Regions from separate parts of the Paenibacillus sp. VCA1 genome, predicted to be linked through region 3. Evidence: riboswitches for the same ligand, from Rfam matches in the RefSeq annotation. Region 3 holds a riboswitch; each other region holds the start of a gene.
The links. Region 3 has a riboswitch for cyclic di-GMP ahead of RJP21_RS08585 (Ig-like domain-containing protein). Riboswitches for the same ligand answer to the same signal wherever they lie in the genome.
Positions count from the first base shown of each region.

Region 1 (4,216 bases), 400 kb from region 3:
ACCGGCGCTTCGAAGTTTTCTTCATCGAATGAAACTTCCGGTGCCGGAAGCGCGCGCCGGTCGACTTTGCCGTTGGCCGTCAACGGGAGCTCCGGCAGCATCACCAGCTTGGAAGGCACCATGTAATCCGGCAGCTGCTCCGTCAAAAACGCCTTCATCTCGCCGTAAGAAAACGCTCCGTCCGCCACTGCGTACGCGCACAAATATTTGGCGCCCGAGGCGTCCTCGAGATCGATGACCACGGCTTCGGACACGTTCGGATGCTGCAGCAGCCGATGTTCGATTTCGCCCGTTTCGATCCGGAAGCCGCGGATTTTCACCTGATGGTCGATCCGTCCGAGGAACTCCATGACGCCGTCCTCCGTCCATCTCGCCAGATCGCCCGTGCGGTACAAACGTTCTTCTCCGGTTGTGCCTCCGGGAACAAACTTTTGCATCGTCAGCTCCGGCTGGTTCAAATAACCGCGCGCGAGCCCCTTTCCGGCGATGCACAGCTCGCCGGCGACGCCGACCGGCTGCGGATGGCCGTAGGCGTCCACGATGTAAACTCTCACATGATCGACCGGACGGCCGATCGGAATGTTCGCCGACAGCTCCGTCACCTTATAGGCAGTCGTCACCACCGTGTTTTCCGTCGGTCCGTAGCAGTTGTACAGGTCGTACGTTTGCTTGCTGAACGTCTTCAGTTTATCCCCTCCCGTCAGAAGGACCCGCAGCGTCGGGTGGTCCAGCGTCATGAAATGCTCGCAGAATTGGGTCGGCAAAAAGCTGATCGTAATTCCGTTCTGTTTGAAATATGTATGTAATCTTCCGGAGTCCAGCCGAATTTCTTCGGGAATGACGTGGATGGCCGCACCCGACACCAGATACGGGAACATCTCCCATACGGAGGCATCGAAGCCGAAACCCGCATATTTTGTCGCCCGGTCCCGGTCGGTCACGTTAAATTCCCGGATATGCCACGCGCACAGATTGACAAGCGAGCGATGCTCGACCGTCACGCCTTTCGGACGGCCCGTCGAACCTGACGTATAGATCACGTAAGCCAAATCATCCGGTCCCGGGTATTCACGGGCCTCTAGGGTTTCGACGCCTGCAGCCACCTCAGGAACTGTATCCACGGATGCCTGCGCCGCGCAGACCGTCTCGCCTTGGAAGCGGACTTGTCCGTCCAGCTTCACCTTGGGCTCGGTGACAAGCAGCTCCGTTCCGCTGTCTTCGAGCATGTATGAAATGCGGTCGGCCGGATAGGCGGGGTCGATCGGCATATAAGCCGCTCCCGATTTCAAGATCCCCAGCGTCCCGACGATCATTTCAAGGGACGGCGTCGCGATGATGCCGACGATTCGTTCCCGGCCCGCACCCTTGCGTGCCAATATCCGGGCCAATCTGTCCGCCCGCTCGTTCAGCTCGCCGTAAGTCAAAGATTCGCCTTTGTAAACCACGGCGACCCGATCCGGATTTTTTCGGGCATTCTCCTCAAACCATCCGTGGACCGTCCGGTCCAATCCGGCCGAAGCGGCCGTTTGATTCCAACCGGCCAACAGCGCTTCCTCATCTTCCGCAAGCAGCCGAACGCTGCCGATCGTCATGTCCGGAGCTTGGGCCCAGGCGGTCATGACGTTTTGCAGATGCACGCACATCCGGCGAATGAATTCGTCCGAAAACGCGCCGTCCGCATACCAAACTGCGAAACCGCCGGCACGTTCCCCGTTCAGCGAGACGGCCAGATCAAATTTCCCCTGCAATTCCTCATGTCGGAAGCCGTCACCCGTCAAAACGGCCGTATTGCACACAGCCGATCCTTCATCAGAGCCGGCGCATAGGGCGGCGATTTCCCCGAACGTCGACGATTTCAACTCATGCTCGGCCATGGCGGAGGATACCTGCGTCACGAGCGCTCCGAGCGATGTCGCCCCATCCGCTTTCGCAATGAACGGGTACGCCCGCTCCGCGGAACCGATCACGGCAAACGCCGCCTCCTCCCTCCGCAAATACCGGATCAGGAGAACGCTCCAGGCCGCGCTTAGCAGCGCGCTCGGATCAACCCCCGCGGTTTCGCATGCCTGGCGGATATTCCGACCTGCTTCCTCCGGCCAAGGATGCGTTACCTTCAGCATCGGAATGGACGCCTTTCCGGAATGAATGCGCAGGATCGTCCGTTCCTCGAGTTGGTTCACATACCATTTCCATTCATCCAAATTCGACTTTCCAGTTGTTAGCACCGTCATGTTCATCTTTCCTTTGCTTCTTCATAGGTTTGGATCGTTAAAAAATAAAAAACAAAAAAACTCTACTTGCCGAGAGTAGAGTTGCTTCGATTGCGAAAACATCTTCGGCAGCTGGCTGGCATGGCGTAAAGATCGGGAATCTTGACGCTCGAAGCCCCTTTAGCTTTGTGTCCCTGACTTTCGGCAGGTTTACCTTTAGCTTGAGTTTTCAAAGTACAATATTTCAGATTTTACAGAAAATAAAATGAAATATCTGAAAATACACTTTAAATATATCATGTTTAAATATAAAGTACAGGTTAGATCTTTCCATAAAGAGGTAATATAAGTGTCTATATCCCGAAATTATGGGAAATTCCATAGGTTATCAATGGAAGATGCGCCGTACATCGCTGTCTGAATGACCGTCAAACGACTTCATGCAAGCCAGCATCTCGTCCGGGAACAAACGGCGGCATTGGACCGTTCGCTCGTCGGCCGGCATGCAGACGGCACACTTGTAGTCGGGGTCCAGCGGAACAAGCCGCAGACGCAGCCCGGAATCGACCCGGCCTTGTCGCATGATATGCGCCGTCTCTTGATGCCGGATCGTTTCCAGCGAAGATAATCCGATCGAAAGCCCTTGGCCGACGGCCTTGGCATAACTTTCTTTGAGCGTCCATAACTCATAAAAGAAAGCATCCCTCCTCTCAGGGGGCTGCATCTTCCATTCCGCAAGCTCCCGCGGTGTGAAACACAGCTCGGCTGCTTCCGCTTCGGCGCCGCCGACGCGTTCAACATCAACGCCGATCATTCCTTTTGCGCTTGCGGCGCACACCACCCAATCCATGGAATGGGACACGTTAAAAAAATAGTCCGGAAAGCCCTTCAGGGATGGTTTTCCGAAACCATCCCTGAAGAGCTCGATCTCGTTGAGACGAAGACCGTTTTCCATGCAAGCCGCCACCCGCTTCAGCGCATCCGAAACGATCTGGCGGTCCGCATCCCGTTCCGACCTGTATGTTGCGGCCCGGGTCCTTACCTCGTCGGGCAAGTAGGCAAGCAGCCTCCGAATATGCGCCCCATCCTGCCAATCTTTAAGATTTACGGTATATATCGTTGCGATGCCTTCCACCTTCTTCGTATTTCTGCCGCTCCCGTGCGATCGTCGCCATGTCCCGTCAAGGAATCAGTTTGAGCTTGCGCGCCTGCTCCTCGGTCAAAATAAATTCCTCGGCCGGCCACACCTCATCTTCGTCATCCATGCCGAACATGCCCATGACTTCGGACCAAATTCCCTTTTCCACGGCTTCCTCTTGGGTAATGATAACCTTCATCCTTGACCAGCCTCCTACTGTTGACCGTATTTTATTCAAGTATTACCCAATCCGGAGCCCTTGTCGACCAGAAACCAATAACCGGAATGGAGAATAAGTTCAACGATCCCTTATGCCTTCGATTTCGACGACGCCGGCGAAGGCCCTTTGGCGAACTGCATCCGCCCCGCTCCCATCATCGACACCGATACCAGGGCAAAAAATACCGGGAGCAGCGCCCATAAAAATGCATGGTCGACGGAAAGCGACAGCGCCGCGCTGATTTTTTCCATGACCGGCTGCGGAATGAGCGCCCTCGTCTCGGGCGACAGCAAATGCTGCGGGTCGGCGCTTGCAGGCATCGCTTTTCCCGCGTCTCCCAGCTTTTCCGTCAGCTGGCTCTTGAAATCATTGCGCTGAATGATGCCGAAAATCGTGATCCCGATCGTCATCCCAAGCGAACGCAGGAAGGAAATGGTCGAGTTCGCCGAGCCGCGCTGCCGAGCCTCCATCCCCTGGATGGCCGACATGCTGAGCACGGAAAACGAGAAGCCGATGCCGAAACCGGTAATAATCATATACAGGGTGAGTAAGGTCCGGGACGTGTCAGGCGTAATGGTGGCAAGCAAATACATGCCGAGCAAAAACACGACGGCCGAAAAAACCATGATTCTGCGGAACGTCATTTTG
Region 1 is NZ_JAVLSX010000003.1:44,977-49,192, forward strand. It holds gene RJP21_RS06935 (non-ribosomal peptide synthetase) at 1-2,231, opposite strand, end outside; cyclic di-GMP riboswitch class I at 2,335-2,435, opposite strand; gene RJP21_RS06940 (4'-phosphopantetheinyl transferase family protein) at 2,599-3,345, opposite strand; gene RJP21_RS06945 (hypothetical protein) at 3,392-3,547, opposite strand; gene RJP21_RS06950 (MDR family MFS transporter) at 3,658-4,216, opposite strand, start outside.
Region 1: it holds a riboswitch for cyclic di-GMP, as region 3 does, so the genes downstream of both, RJP21_RS06935 (non-ribosomal peptide synthetase) here and RJP21_RS08585 (Ig-like domain-containing protein) in region 3, are expected to answer to the same signal.

Region 2 (4,216 bases), on a different contig from region 3:
GGGACGATGCCAAGGGACATGAGGATCGGCCACAACATCCGGATGGCGAAAAGGCTCGTGAACCCGATCAGGATTCTCTTCGCATATTCATCTTGGATGAGGGCGTTCATTTTCCAGAACCGGGCGATAAACCAAACGACCAGTCCCGCGATGAGTATGCCGAATCCCCAGCCGAAGCAATAAATCAGATACGGGAACAAGGAGTCGCCGTACGCATAAGGGAGCGTGTCAAGCCGCGCGGCAAAACCATGTCCGAACCAGCCTGCGGAATGAATCGCCGCTTTGGTTTGTATCAATTGATAGCTGTCTTCCCACACCGGATATAGGTAGGCGTGAAGACGATGATATAATTGCCCGACTTGGGTAAGGGCAAATATGTATAAGGACAACAGCGGAAGGGCCAGCAATAGAAACTGGATACCGTTCCTTTTGGTCATCCAAGTCAGCACGAAAAAGGACGCCAGATAGATGCACCCATAAAACCAGGAAAACCCTTGGCAGAACAATAAGACGGGAATCACTCCCCTGCCGATCAGCTGAAAAAGATGTTCCACTCCGCGCCACTCTTTGGCCTGCTTCATCCCCGCCAGCGCCAAGATAAGAATCGGAAGCGAGATCGCCATCATATTGACGCCAAAATTACCGAACGCAAGAAATACTTTCCTTCCATTAAGATCGATTCCTTCATATAAAGTAAACAACATCAGAAGTAACATCCCGTAAAACAGCGTTGCGGAGTGTTTTTGTATTTTTCGGTAATCGACAAAATAAAAGGCCATCAGGCAAACCATGCCCATAAGGGTAAACAGTACTTTTCTCTCGAAAAGCGCACCGCCGAATTGAGGGTACATTCCCGATTGCTGGACGGTAAATACTCCGAAGATGCCTATGAGCGCCATAACCGCTATAATAACAAGGATCTTCCATTCTACTGCCGGCTTGTGCGCCCGGTGCAAGTTGCGTCCAATCTCATTCGGGTCCCCCATCTGGCGGACCGCCTCCGCGGCAGCTTCTTCTTCCGGCATTCCTTTCCCAAGCAGAATCTCCATTCGGTCAGCTACATGGGACGAAAGCTCCTCGCGGATATCCGCATGCAGTTCCTTGGCGCGAACGTGTTTGCATACTTGGTTCAAAAAGGCGGCAATAACCGCATGTTCTTCAAGCTGACGCACTTATGTTCCCTCCCCTATGACCCGGTCCACCGCGGTCCGGAATTGTACCCACTCTTGCGTTTTTTCTTTTAATTGACCCCGGCCCTGATCCGTAATCCGGTAATACTTGCGCTTGCGCCCCTCATGCGTGCTCCAATAGGCATCCAACCAGCCTTCGGCCTCCAACGTATGCAGGATAGGGTATAACGTTCCTTCCTTCATGGAAAATACCCCTTCCGAACTTCGTTCGATCTCTTTGATCAGCTCATAGCCGTACATCTCTTTCTTGTTCAACACCGTGAGCACTAAAATAGCCGTGCTGCCTTTCAGCAGCTCTTTATTGATTGTCATGGCAGTCTCCTCAATACATAGATTTACGATGTATCGTAATGCTATGTATATGAGTATATGAAAATCACATTCGGAAATCAAGAGCTTTTGAAGTTTTTTAAGTACTGCTGGCGGCAAGGATGTACTTATGCCAACTCGTATTACCTGATCTTTATTGCAAGAGGCGGCGGAGATTTTCGTCGTAGTCCGAACGATCGGATCAAGTTCAGAAAATATTCAGATGCTTCCTATATACTGTCTCTTGTTGCTCACTTCTTCCTCAAATATATGCTCGCACGATCATGGCAAACCCGCTTGAAAAACGGGGACGCAAAGCTATAGGGGCTAAAGGATTTGCCATTGAAGCAAATGTCCATGCCAGCCAGCTGCCGAATGCGACGGAAATCTCCGTCTTATTCAGCATGCCATGCTGCTTGACGGAGTTTTTTTTCTTTTTCCTTCAATCCGGAAGGAAGGCAATACGAATAAAGGTGGAATCAGGATGAGGGCTTTACTAGTCGACGACGAGCCGTTAGCTCTGGAATATCTTAAAAAGAAGCTCGAATACGATATTGGCGGCGTGAACATCGTAGGTTTATGTTCCAACCCGTATGATGTGGTCGAAACAGCGGTAAAAGAGCGGCCGGACGTCGTGTTTCTCGACATCCATATGCCGGAGATGAACGGCCTCGAGCTCGGCGAACAATTGCAGGCGGCCGTTCCCGGCGCTGAAATCGTTTTTGTGACGGGTTACGACCAGTATGCCGTACGCGCTTTTGAGCTTTATGCGCTGGACTACATTATGAAACCGGTGCGAATGGACCGTTTGCGCCAAACGGTTCAGCGCCTGCGGGAAAGGCTGCAGCAAGACCCTGAAATTTCCGAAAAAAACAAACCGCCGCTTTTCCTGTGCTTCAACCAGCTTCGGTTCAAAATGCCCGGCAGGGAGCCGCAGGCATTGAGATGGCGCACAAGCAAAGCTCAGGAGTTGTTCGCTTATTTGCTTCACCACCGCGAGCGAACGGTCGATCGCGGCACGCTGACCGAGCTCCTGTGGCCCGATTTTGATGTGCCCCGGGCGACGCAGCAGCTGTACACGACCATCTATCACATCCGCCAAACCCTGTCCAAGGCAGGTCTGACGATGATCCGCATCATCAAAGGAGAACTCGAATCCGGATATCGCCTGACCATCGGGGGAGCCCGAGTGGATACCGAGGAATGGGAGCAGCGGCTCAAGCAATTGGATGCCGTAGACGTCACGAACGTGGATGAACACGAGCAGGTCATGGAGCTGTTCGAAGGGAACTACTTTGGAGAGTATGAATACCTGTGGGCCGAATACGAACGGGAAAGGATCCGGCTCTTATGGCTGCAGCACGCCCAACATCTGGCCGAGTTTTATATCGATCACGACAATGCGAAAGCGGCGATTCATGTCAATCTTCGCATCCAAAGAAAGCTGCCCGACCGCGAGGAAACCTATCTGACCCTGATGAAACTATACGATGCCTCCGGCGACCAGGCCGGCGTGGAAGAACAATATTGGCTCCTTGCGAAAAGGGTGCAGGAGCTGGAGCTCGCCATTCCCCCAAAAATCCTGGAATGGCATGCACGATGGAAGCAGCGGCATGTTCATTAATTGCAGCAAACCCCCGAACGCTTCGTTCAGGGGTTCATGCCGAGCCTGTTTTCATCGCTCCAGCCAGGAGGGAACAAAAGAGGTGTTTGGCGGACATGCGGAGAACTTTTCATGTAAGATCCACCTTCTAGCGTTGGCGATCAAATAAAACATTTGAGGTGCATATCCATGAGTTGTGTTTCTAAAGCATGCAATCGACGCGACATCGCCCATTCCATCCAAAAATACGTCGGGGCGCTAAGCTCTCCGATCGATTCCTTTTTGGAACAACGAATCCTGGATTCCGATTTTTATGAAATCAGCCATCTTGCCGCGCCCGCAGGATATTACGCCGTGAATAGCGACCACTGCCTGACGCAGTTTTATTTGGACCCTCCGTACATTGCCGAATCCCAAGAGATTTTCAACAACGTTATACGCCATCATCACGTGCAATCCATGCTGGTTCCCACATGCGACGAGCTGTTTTTAAGTTTGGCCCTGGACCTTGAGGTCAAGATCGAAAAACAGGCTTATTTTTTCCAGGACGCCAAAACGAACATCCCGGCCGACAAATTATATCCCCACGGGGAATTTAAAGCTGCCGTTGGCCGGGATGCTGCTAACATCGCAACAATGTGCCAGGACTTCATTGGTAAAGTGGAGGAGCGCATTGAAAACGGGGAGCTGTTCACGTTTACCCAAGGGGGGGTTTTGCTTGGAATCGGCATTGTGGAACGCAACAAACTGCTTGACGGGTATGGGAGTCTAGGAATGTTTACGAACCCGTCGCACCGAAACCAAGGAATCGGCAGAACGATCATCCATCACTTGAAGGCATGGTGTTATGACCACAACCTGGTCCCGGTCTGCGGGTGCTCGTATGATAATGCGCCTTCCAAACAAACCTTGGAAAGCGCCGGGATGGCGTCCAAAACCCGATTATTGAACATCAACATCCTTTAAAGCCGCGGATCGATTTCCCGTTCCTGAAGGGGTTACGTTAAAAGGCGGATGGCGGAAGCTTCGACGAAGGCGCTGGAGCGGTACGGGAAAGCGAGTAAGAGAGAAGAAGTTTAAGTAGCAAAATTTTGAAAGACAGGGGGAACTCGTG
Region 2 is NZ_JAVLSX010000001.1:109,683-113,898, reverse strand. It holds gene RJP21_RS00550 (FtsW/RodA/SpoVE family cell cycle protein) at 1-1,172, opposite strand, end outside; gene RJP21_RS00545 (PadR family transcriptional regulator) at 1,173-1,502, opposite strand; cyclic di-GMP riboswitch class I at 1,776-1,875, shown strand; gene RJP21_RS00540 (response regulator) at 1,984-3,123, shown strand; gene RJP21_RS00535 (GNAT family N-acetyltransferase) at 3,292-4,068, shown strand.
Region 2: it holds a riboswitch for cyclic di-GMP, as region 3 does, so the genes downstream of both, RJP21_RS00540 (response regulator) here and RJP21_RS08585 (Ig-like domain-containing protein) in region 3, are expected to answer to the same signal.

Region 3 (4,216 bases):
TAACCGTAACCGTCGCTCCCGGTGTCGCTGTACCCGCAAACTCCGGCTTTCCAGTAAACACTTTTTCTCCGGACGGTTGATCCATCGCCACCGCTGGCGCTAATGTGTCTACTTCTACGGTCTTCGATACTGGCGTCGATGTTTTACCGTCTTTGGTTGCCGTAATTTCAACATTGTAAGTGTCGTCAGGCAAATCCGTGTCCGGCTTTACGCTCCAGTTGCCATTCGCATCTGCAATAGTTGTGAGGGTAATATTGTCATTAATCTTAACCTTAACCGTTGCTCCCGGTGTCGCTGTACCCGCAAACTCCGGCTTTCCAGTGAACACTTTATCTCCGGACGGCTGTTCAAGCGCTACCGCCGGTGGCGTTGTGTCTACTTCTAAGGTCTTCAATACTGGCGCTGATGTTCTATCGTAATTGGTAGCTGTGATTTCAATATTGTATATATCATTTGGCAAATCCGTATCCGGCTTTACACTCCAGTTGCCATTGGCATCTGCGGTTGCCGTGAGCGTAATATTATCATCAATTTTAACCTTAACTGTTGCTCCCGGTGTCGCTGTACCCGCAAACTCCGGCTTTCCAATGAACACTTTATCTCCGGATGGTTGATCCAGCGTTACCGTTGGCAACGATTGCCACAACAGAGCATTACCCACGCCATAAACTGCAAAAAGAGGATAGTTATCAGCAATCAGATTTTCCAGCCCCGCCAAGTCGCCTGCTATTGCTTGTCCAAACTTACTACCTGCAGTCATACGATTTTGTGCGGTAATACCTGCTTTTCCGGTAAATGCGCCCTTTAGGGTAAGAAACGTATTGCCTTGCAGATTAACGTTTCGATCCTTTTGTTGGCCTGATTCTACTATTGTATTCCCAGTTATGCTTGCATCGCCGGAAAGATTGAACGTCCCTGCTTGCAGATCTACTCCACCGCCGATATTATCAGTAATCAGACCACCGGTCATAGTGAAAGTACCGCCACCAATCAAAACCGTACCTGAACTCGCATACGAATTACCTCTAATTTCCCCACCAGTCATTTCTACAACTGCAGTAGAACTCATGAGATAGACTGCACTTCCAGGAAACTTCGAGTAATTATTTTGTAAAACAGCACCTTCTGTAATGAACAGTTTTCCCGACCTATCGACATTCACTATTCTTCCCCAGGAAGGATCGGAATTACCGTCAATTATAATATTTTTCAAAGTTAGCCCGCCCGCTGTGAGATTAATTAGTGTGTCCTTTTGGGCACCAGTTGGGGTCCCACGTTTAATTACAGCAGGATTTACGACACCATCAGCCGTGGTGATCGTAATATTCTTTGCCTGATTAATTTCAAGGAATGAATTATTCTGTGCGGATAATGTGATATTGTCCAAGAGAAATATCGTTCCTCCGTCATTTATCTCTAAATAGGCCTTGCTCAATGTGGCATACGGAAACTTTTTAGTTCCATCCCCAGTGGTGTCATTGCCGCCACTGGCTACATAAACTTCCGAAGAAGCGGCATAACTGATCGGAGTCCCTAAGCTTGCCCCTATACCCGTGAAGACAAGAGAAAAAATCAGGAACATCATCCCTATTTTCCGTAAACTAATGTTATTGCTTAGCAAATAGATCATTCCTTTCTTGTGTGAAGTTATTTTAATGCACTCTTTTAGCTACCCTTGTCCACCTCTTTTGTTACTTTTTTAAAAAATGCTATGTCAGGATCACACGAGCTGCAGAAGTCAATTGGCACAAAAACGATAAGAATTACGGCCAGTCCTTACAGCAACGGGCTCCTTCAATAGAATAACTAAGAAAATAAAAACTCCATCCAATAGCAAGCGCCAGTAGACGGAGTTTCCCGTCGTATTCGGCAGCTGGCTGGCATAGGCACTTAGCTTCCTTTAGCCCCTTTAGCTTTGCGTCCCCGATTTTCAAGCGGGTTTGCTCTTTTCGTACGAGTGTATATATGTAAAATTTGCAGTAAAACTTCCTATTTGTTAGCCTTCCTCAAAATTATAGGCTAGTCAACTAGCCTCGATTTTGTTGAATTGTATCTCATGATGTCTGTTTTAGTACTTTAGTAGCTACTTTTGACATTATATGTGGCAATTCTGAATATTTTCTGAATAAACCTGCTGTTGTCAGAATAAAACCAAAAGAGTCTGTCCCTAAAGTAGTTTTGCTCACTTGAAGAGAAAGCTAGCTTGATGAAAGTGAAAAAAGAAATGGCGGTGCTAGGTGGTTATGCCTGCACCGCCATTTCTGGCTTTTGGTCAAAAGGCATCCTCTGCAGGGTGCCTTGATTCATACCTAACAAAAGATGCCTCATACTAAACTCTTTGAGAAGATTCTAGCGACTCTGACTGCCGGCCCCGATAATCAATTAACAGCTGCTGCATTTTTTCCACCGTCCCGTCTTGATGGGGAACATGAATGGAAACGGTCAAATTTGTATCGTTCAAATGCTGAAATGAAACAAAATCAAAATTCAAAATCCCGAGATTCGGACACTGCAGCGCTTTGGGAGCATCGATGGCATCGAGAATCTCATGGGAGTCCCAAAATTCCCGAAACTCGCTGCTGGCTTGACACAACGCCTCGAATTGACCAGACCACCAGGGGTCGTCAACGTGCCGCGCATACCCCGCATGGAAATTTGCGGCGACCCGCCGCGCATGCAATTCCCATTGGTCTCCCTTGAGGTAGCGAAAACGGGGCGAAGTAAACGTCATCCAGACAAAATTCCGCTCCCTTTCAGACATAGCCGCGAGATCCCCGTTCAACGCGCAATAGGCCTCATTCCAAGCAATAATGTTCATACGTGCATCCATCACATTTGACGGGGACAAATTTTGGCTATCCAAAAAACGTTGAAGCTCAGGTGTTACCTTAGAGGTTGGATTCGTTTCGACTAAGGGGATCTGCTTACGTGCAAGATAATACAGATGCCTGCGTTCCGATTCATCGAGCCGAAGCACTTCTGCTATTCGATCAAGAACCTCGGCGGATACGTTGATATGACGCCCTTGTTCCAAGTAGGTATACCAATCCAGTCCCACGTCTGCCAACAGAGCGACCTCGCTGCGGCGCAGCCCGGGTGTCCGTCTGCGTCCGGTTTCCGGCAATCCCGCTTGCTTAGGGGTCATTCGTTCCCGGCGTGAGCGTAAAAAACGGGACAATTCCTCATAACGGTCCAATCTGTACGCCATGATCTCCATGCCTCCTATCCATTGATGAACGTAGGATTCCCGATCCTACGATAACCAGATCTCTTCCTAGCCTCGTTAGGTGCATATACACTAGTCTATGTTCTCCTTAGGGAGAATAGCAAGTATGGATGAGACCGTGATGATCGGCTAAAGCCTGTTCATATCCATCCATTCTAACCAATATGATGAGGTGATGAAAATGAAAGTAGCTGCCATTGTCGGGAGCATTCGCAAAGAATCCTTTAACTTGAAGTTAGCCTATTATATTCAAAACCGTTATAAGCATCTTTTTCAATTGGATGTATTGAATATTCGGGATCTGCCTTTTTACGATCAGGATACGGAGTCCGCTCCGCCGCAGCCGGTTATCGATTTTAAAGGCAAAGTCGCTGCTGCCGACGCCGTTTTATGGGTCACTCCCGAGTATAATTCAACCATTCCCGGCGTCATGGCGAATGCGATTGACTGGTTATCCCGCGTTGATCGAGTCATGATCGGGAAGCCCTCATGGATTGTAGGGTCTTCCATGGGATTGTTGGGATCGGTAAAAGCGCAGGGTCATCTGCGCGACATTCTCTTTGCATCCGGCATTTCCTCGCCGCTGTTACCGGGAAATGAGGTGTACATCGGCCTTGTTCATGAGAAGTTTAATGAGATGGGCGTGCTGACGGATGAAGCTACCATAAAGCACCTTGATCTCGTAGCCGAAAACTTCGTGAAATGGATGAAGGAAATTTCCCTATTGCAGCAGTTCCAAAGTCAAAAATAATCAGCAACCTTGGAGGGAGAAAAATGTTTGAGCATATTGTGTTTTTGAAGTTTAAGCCCGATGTTTCCAATACGGAAAAAGAAAATGCGGTAAAACGCGCGCAAGACTTTAAAGGGAACATTCCAGGGATCATCGATCTTAGCGCCGGGATTAACGTTACGGAGGAAATAGAGCATATGCAAGGTTTTACGCTGGGGATCCGAGTTACTTTTGAGGATCAACAGGCTTGCCGGGAATAT
Region 3 is NZ_JAVLSX010000003.1:449,728-453,943, forward strand. It holds gene RJP21_RS08585 (Ig-like domain-containing protein) at 1-1,585, opposite strand, end outside; cyclic di-GMP riboswitch class I at 1,866-1,955, opposite strand; gene RJP21_RS08590 (helix-turn-helix transcriptional regulator) at 2,330-3,208, opposite strand; gene RJP21_RS08595 (NADPH-dependent FMN reductase) at 3,408-3,977, shown strand; gene RJP21_RS08600 (Dabb family protein) at 4,001-4,216, shown strand, end outside.

Region 4 (4,216 bases), on a different contig from region 3:
TTGATGGTGAAGTCCTTAGATCCAAACGCTCCCGTGGTGAATATATTCGAAACGAAAGAAGCACGGAAAGTGCTGAATACGCTGCGGCGCTATTATAAGGCGGGCTACATCAACGAAGATGCTGCTTTACGGGAGAATCAAAAGCTGAAGATAGGTTCGAAGTTGTTCTGGAAAGCCTCCGACGGCGGCCCACTTGCGGTAAACAGCTGGAGCAAGGACCGCGGCTACAAGGTGGTGGCGAACGCCGTAACGCCCGAGCTCGTCACGACGGAATCTTTGCGGGGCGGCATTATGGCGGTCAGCGCGGAAACCAAGCACCCCGTAGAGTCCATTAAATTTTTGAATTTGCTCAATACGGACCCCGAAGTCCGCAATTTGTTCAATTATGGGATAGAGGGCGTGCATTACAGCTTGGACGAGAATGGCCAAGTCGTGCCTATTCCTCCGAAGGACGCCAGCGGGAATCCCATCCCGGATGAAACGCCCGGTTACACGGGGGTCACGTATACTCAGGGCAACTGGTTCATTTTGAAGACGATGGGCGGCGCGTTTCCGGACCCTTTGAATAAATGGGATCAGTTCCGTTCTTCCAACGCAAGAGTCGTTAAATCCAGCATGCTGGGTTTTACGCCCGATCTATCCATGATGCCGATCCAGATGCAGAACATCGAGATGGTATGGCAAAAATATTACCCGAGCCTGATGACAGGCAGCGTGGATATCGATACCGAACTGCCGAAGTTCAATCAGGAACTGAAGCAGGCCGGTCTGGACGAGGTTCGTGCCGAAGTGCAAAAACAGCTCGACGCTTGGCGTATGGCGCACAAGCAGCGGCTCTGATGCTTCCGACCGGATCCATGAAATTGGTACAGTCCTGCGCACTTCCATTCGTAACCCAAACGGGTGCTAAACCGTCTCTTAGATGAAGACTTTCCATTAGGAGCTTATCAATCAGGGCAGTTCATTTTTAGTCATGACGATGCGGGGAGTCATTTCATCTAAAAATAGGAAAAAGAGGTGCGATGGTGGTGCTCAAACGTTTGGTTCTATCCATGCTGTTATCATCGGTGTTATGGTCGGCTTGTTCTGCGTATGCATCGGCTGAGGGGGCCGTGCCCCCGACGAATGTCGCCGGAATCTCCATTTATCCGTATGAAAAAGGAGTCGATGCCGAATTTTATATCCGCTATGGTGATTCGGGCCAAGAGTCCATCGGCAAAGATTTTGTAGGATTATTTATCAACGGCTCCATCATCAAAAATGCGAATGTGGTGACGGAAAATAACAGGACGCTGCTGCCGGTCCGAATCGTGGCCGAACATTTGGGGGCTCAAATCAAGTGGGATTCCAAAGCCCAAAAAGTCACGATTGCCGATGGCGGCCAAACGGTCGAATTATTCATGCACTCCACGCATGCCAAGGTAAACGGCAAAAAAGTCGATATGACTGTCGCGCCAAAAATCATACACCGTAGCACCTACGTGCCTGCGAGATTTGTGGCCGAAGCTTTGCGCGCCAAAGTGGATTATTTTAATGGAAAAGATCTCTCGCAGCCGCATATGGTTCCCAGACTGCCGCATGTAATGATCAGCCGGTATCCAAGCGATGCCAAGATCCTTTCCAAAGAGGCTGCCATCGACAAAGCCAAAAAGGAATTCGTTATCGCTTATGAATCAAAATTCGGCCCATTTGTTCCGCTTGCCGCGAACGAGAAACCGGGTAGGGAAGATGACAAGGCCATTTTGAGGAATGTCATTACACATTTGAAAATCGAATCGGAGAACGACAGGTATTACGTCATCCCTATGATGTATGATTTTTGGGTCGATAAGTATACGGGAGATGTGTATACCTTTTATAACGGGCTTACGATGTCGATAAACCGCTTTGATCCGTACGCCGAGAATGCGTTGTCTTTTCCGGGTTGATGCCGCCGAAGACGGCGAGGCACTGTACGTAAAGGACGTTATCGATGTACTTGAGAAAATAACCGGAGAGCCGGCCAATTGGCCGGTTCTCTTTATTTTTCCAAAAGCAGACCGTTTTTTCTAATAGAGCGGTGAGTAGAAACGACAAAAACGAAGGAAATATTGCAAAATGAGACTCTAGTCCCTAACTTACGATTCGCATATATTATATTTTTAAGTAAATGTTAAATTTTTCAACTACATATAAGCTCGTACGATCATGGCAAACCCATTGAAAAATGGGGACGCAAAGCTATAGGGGCTAACGGATTTGCTGTAAAACGCAAATGCTACTGCCAGCCAGCTGCCGAATACGACGGAAGCCTCCGTCTGTTATGGACGGGGGTTTTCTTTTTCTGAATATTTAAAATTTTAACTATTTTGATAGCTGGGGTTTCGAGCCCTGTCTATAAAAAAGACGAAAGAAAGAGGAGGGAAGGAGTTCTATAAGGTAATTTTCTGAAATTGGAAAGATTGACGGCGAAGGAATGATCGCTCTATCAACGATCAGAGCTTTCGAATTAAGTATGATTTGGGGGGAGACAATTGCACAATGACCGCTCTATGAAGCGAACCAATTTATTAAAGCGTCTCTTTATTCAGTTTTCTGTACTTTTGCTTATCCTTAGCGTGGGACTCCCTTTATCGCCAGGTGCAATTCATGCAGCAGGGACATTAACGATTAATAAAATTGATTCGTATGGTATCCAGGGGATGACACTCCATCAATTTGATGGCAATAATCCAACTGCTACTCCAAAGGCTAGTGTTACTATAACAGGTGTTACCGAAAATACCGGTTTAAACGGATTGGCAGTAGCAATGAATGAGAAAGCTTTTTATGCGGCTACTTATTCTTACAGCAGTAATCCTGTTTCTAAACTTTACAGAATTAATGAAAACGGAACAGCCCAGTTTGTATCACAAGTGGAGGGTATAGCCGGGAGTTCTGTCATTTTTGATGGGAAATATTATTATGTATATGGACATAACGGTAAGGTTTATATAGGAACCTATGATTTATCTACGGGACAAAAGGAATCAAATGAAATAACGAATTATAGTCTCCCGTCATACCAGGATATGGGTGGCGATTTGGTTTTTGATAGTAATGGTTATCTATGGTTTTACGAAGACAGTTCATTAGTTCAGTTGGACCCAAGAACGTCTACCATGGTTCGCAGTATCGCCATATCTTCTGCAGATGGTGTCCCTGTAGAGAATGGGTTCAGAGGAATGAGCTTTTTACCTAACGGAAATATATTAATCGTCGGTGGGCTGAGTAATCCGAAATTCTATATACTTAACCGTGATACTTTGAGCACCACTTACATCGGAGAAATGACAGGGGGATTGATTTATGATCTGGCATCGGAAGTTACGCCGAAGTTCGATCCTAATCCTCCTGAACTTGAATCTCAGAAAAAGGCAACCATTCAACAAAAAGCGACAGGTAACACGGATACGGCCCACCCGGAAGTAGGAGATACGCTTCTATACACGATTCAGAGCCGGAACAAAGTGGTTAACAGCTTCATTAGTAATCTTGTTATCTCGGATACAATTCCATCAGGGCTACAGTATGTCCCGGGCAGTTTAAAGGTGGACGGCGTGTCTGTCACTGATGCTGAAGGGGACGACAAAGGGCATTATGCCTCAGGCAAGGTAGTCGGTCAGTTTGGTGTCATTAAAGATACCGCATTGCACACCGTCACGTTTCAAGTGACAGTGCTGCCGGGCCAGGCAGGCAAGGATATTGCAAATACGGCAGCGGTAGTCGGGGACAATATCGACGTTCCGGACAAGCCGACGACGACGATCAACATTTATCCGCGGGTTCCCGTGCTTGAATCGAATAAAAAGGCTGCGCTTCAGGAAAAAGCGGCTGGAAACATGGATTCGGCCCATCCGGAAGTAGGAGATACGCTTTTATATACGATTCAAACCCGAAACGCGGCAGCAGATAGTCAGGTCACGAATCTGGTGATCTCCGACGCGATTCCGGCAGGGCTGGAATATGTTCCGGGCACGCTTCGCGTAGACGGCACAGCGGTGACGGATGCCGAAGGTGATGACCAAGGACATTATACTGCAGGTCAGGTTGTCGGTCAGTTCGGAGTCATTTCGGACACCAATTGGCACACGGTCCAATTCAAAGCAATCATCCAACCAGGCCAAGCTGGCCAAAGCATTCGCAACGTGGCCGAAGTGACTGGCGACAATATCGACACTCCGGGCAAGCCGGACGT
Region 4 is NZ_JAVLSX010000001.1:86,827-91,042, forward strand. It holds gene RJP21_RS00445 (ABC transporter substrate-binding protein) at 1-840, shown strand, start outside; gene RJP21_RS00450 (copper amine oxidase N-terminal domain-containing protein) at 1,023-1,928, shown strand; cyclic di-GMP riboswitch class I at 2,180-2,279, shown strand; partial or broken gene RJP21_RS00455 (Ig-like domain-containing protein) at 2,514-4,216, shown strand, end outside.
Region 4: it holds a riboswitch for cyclic di-GMP, as region 3 does, so the genes downstream of both, RJP21_RS00455 (Ig-like domain-containing protein) here and RJP21_RS08585 (Ig-like domain-containing protein) in region 3, are expected to answer to the same signal.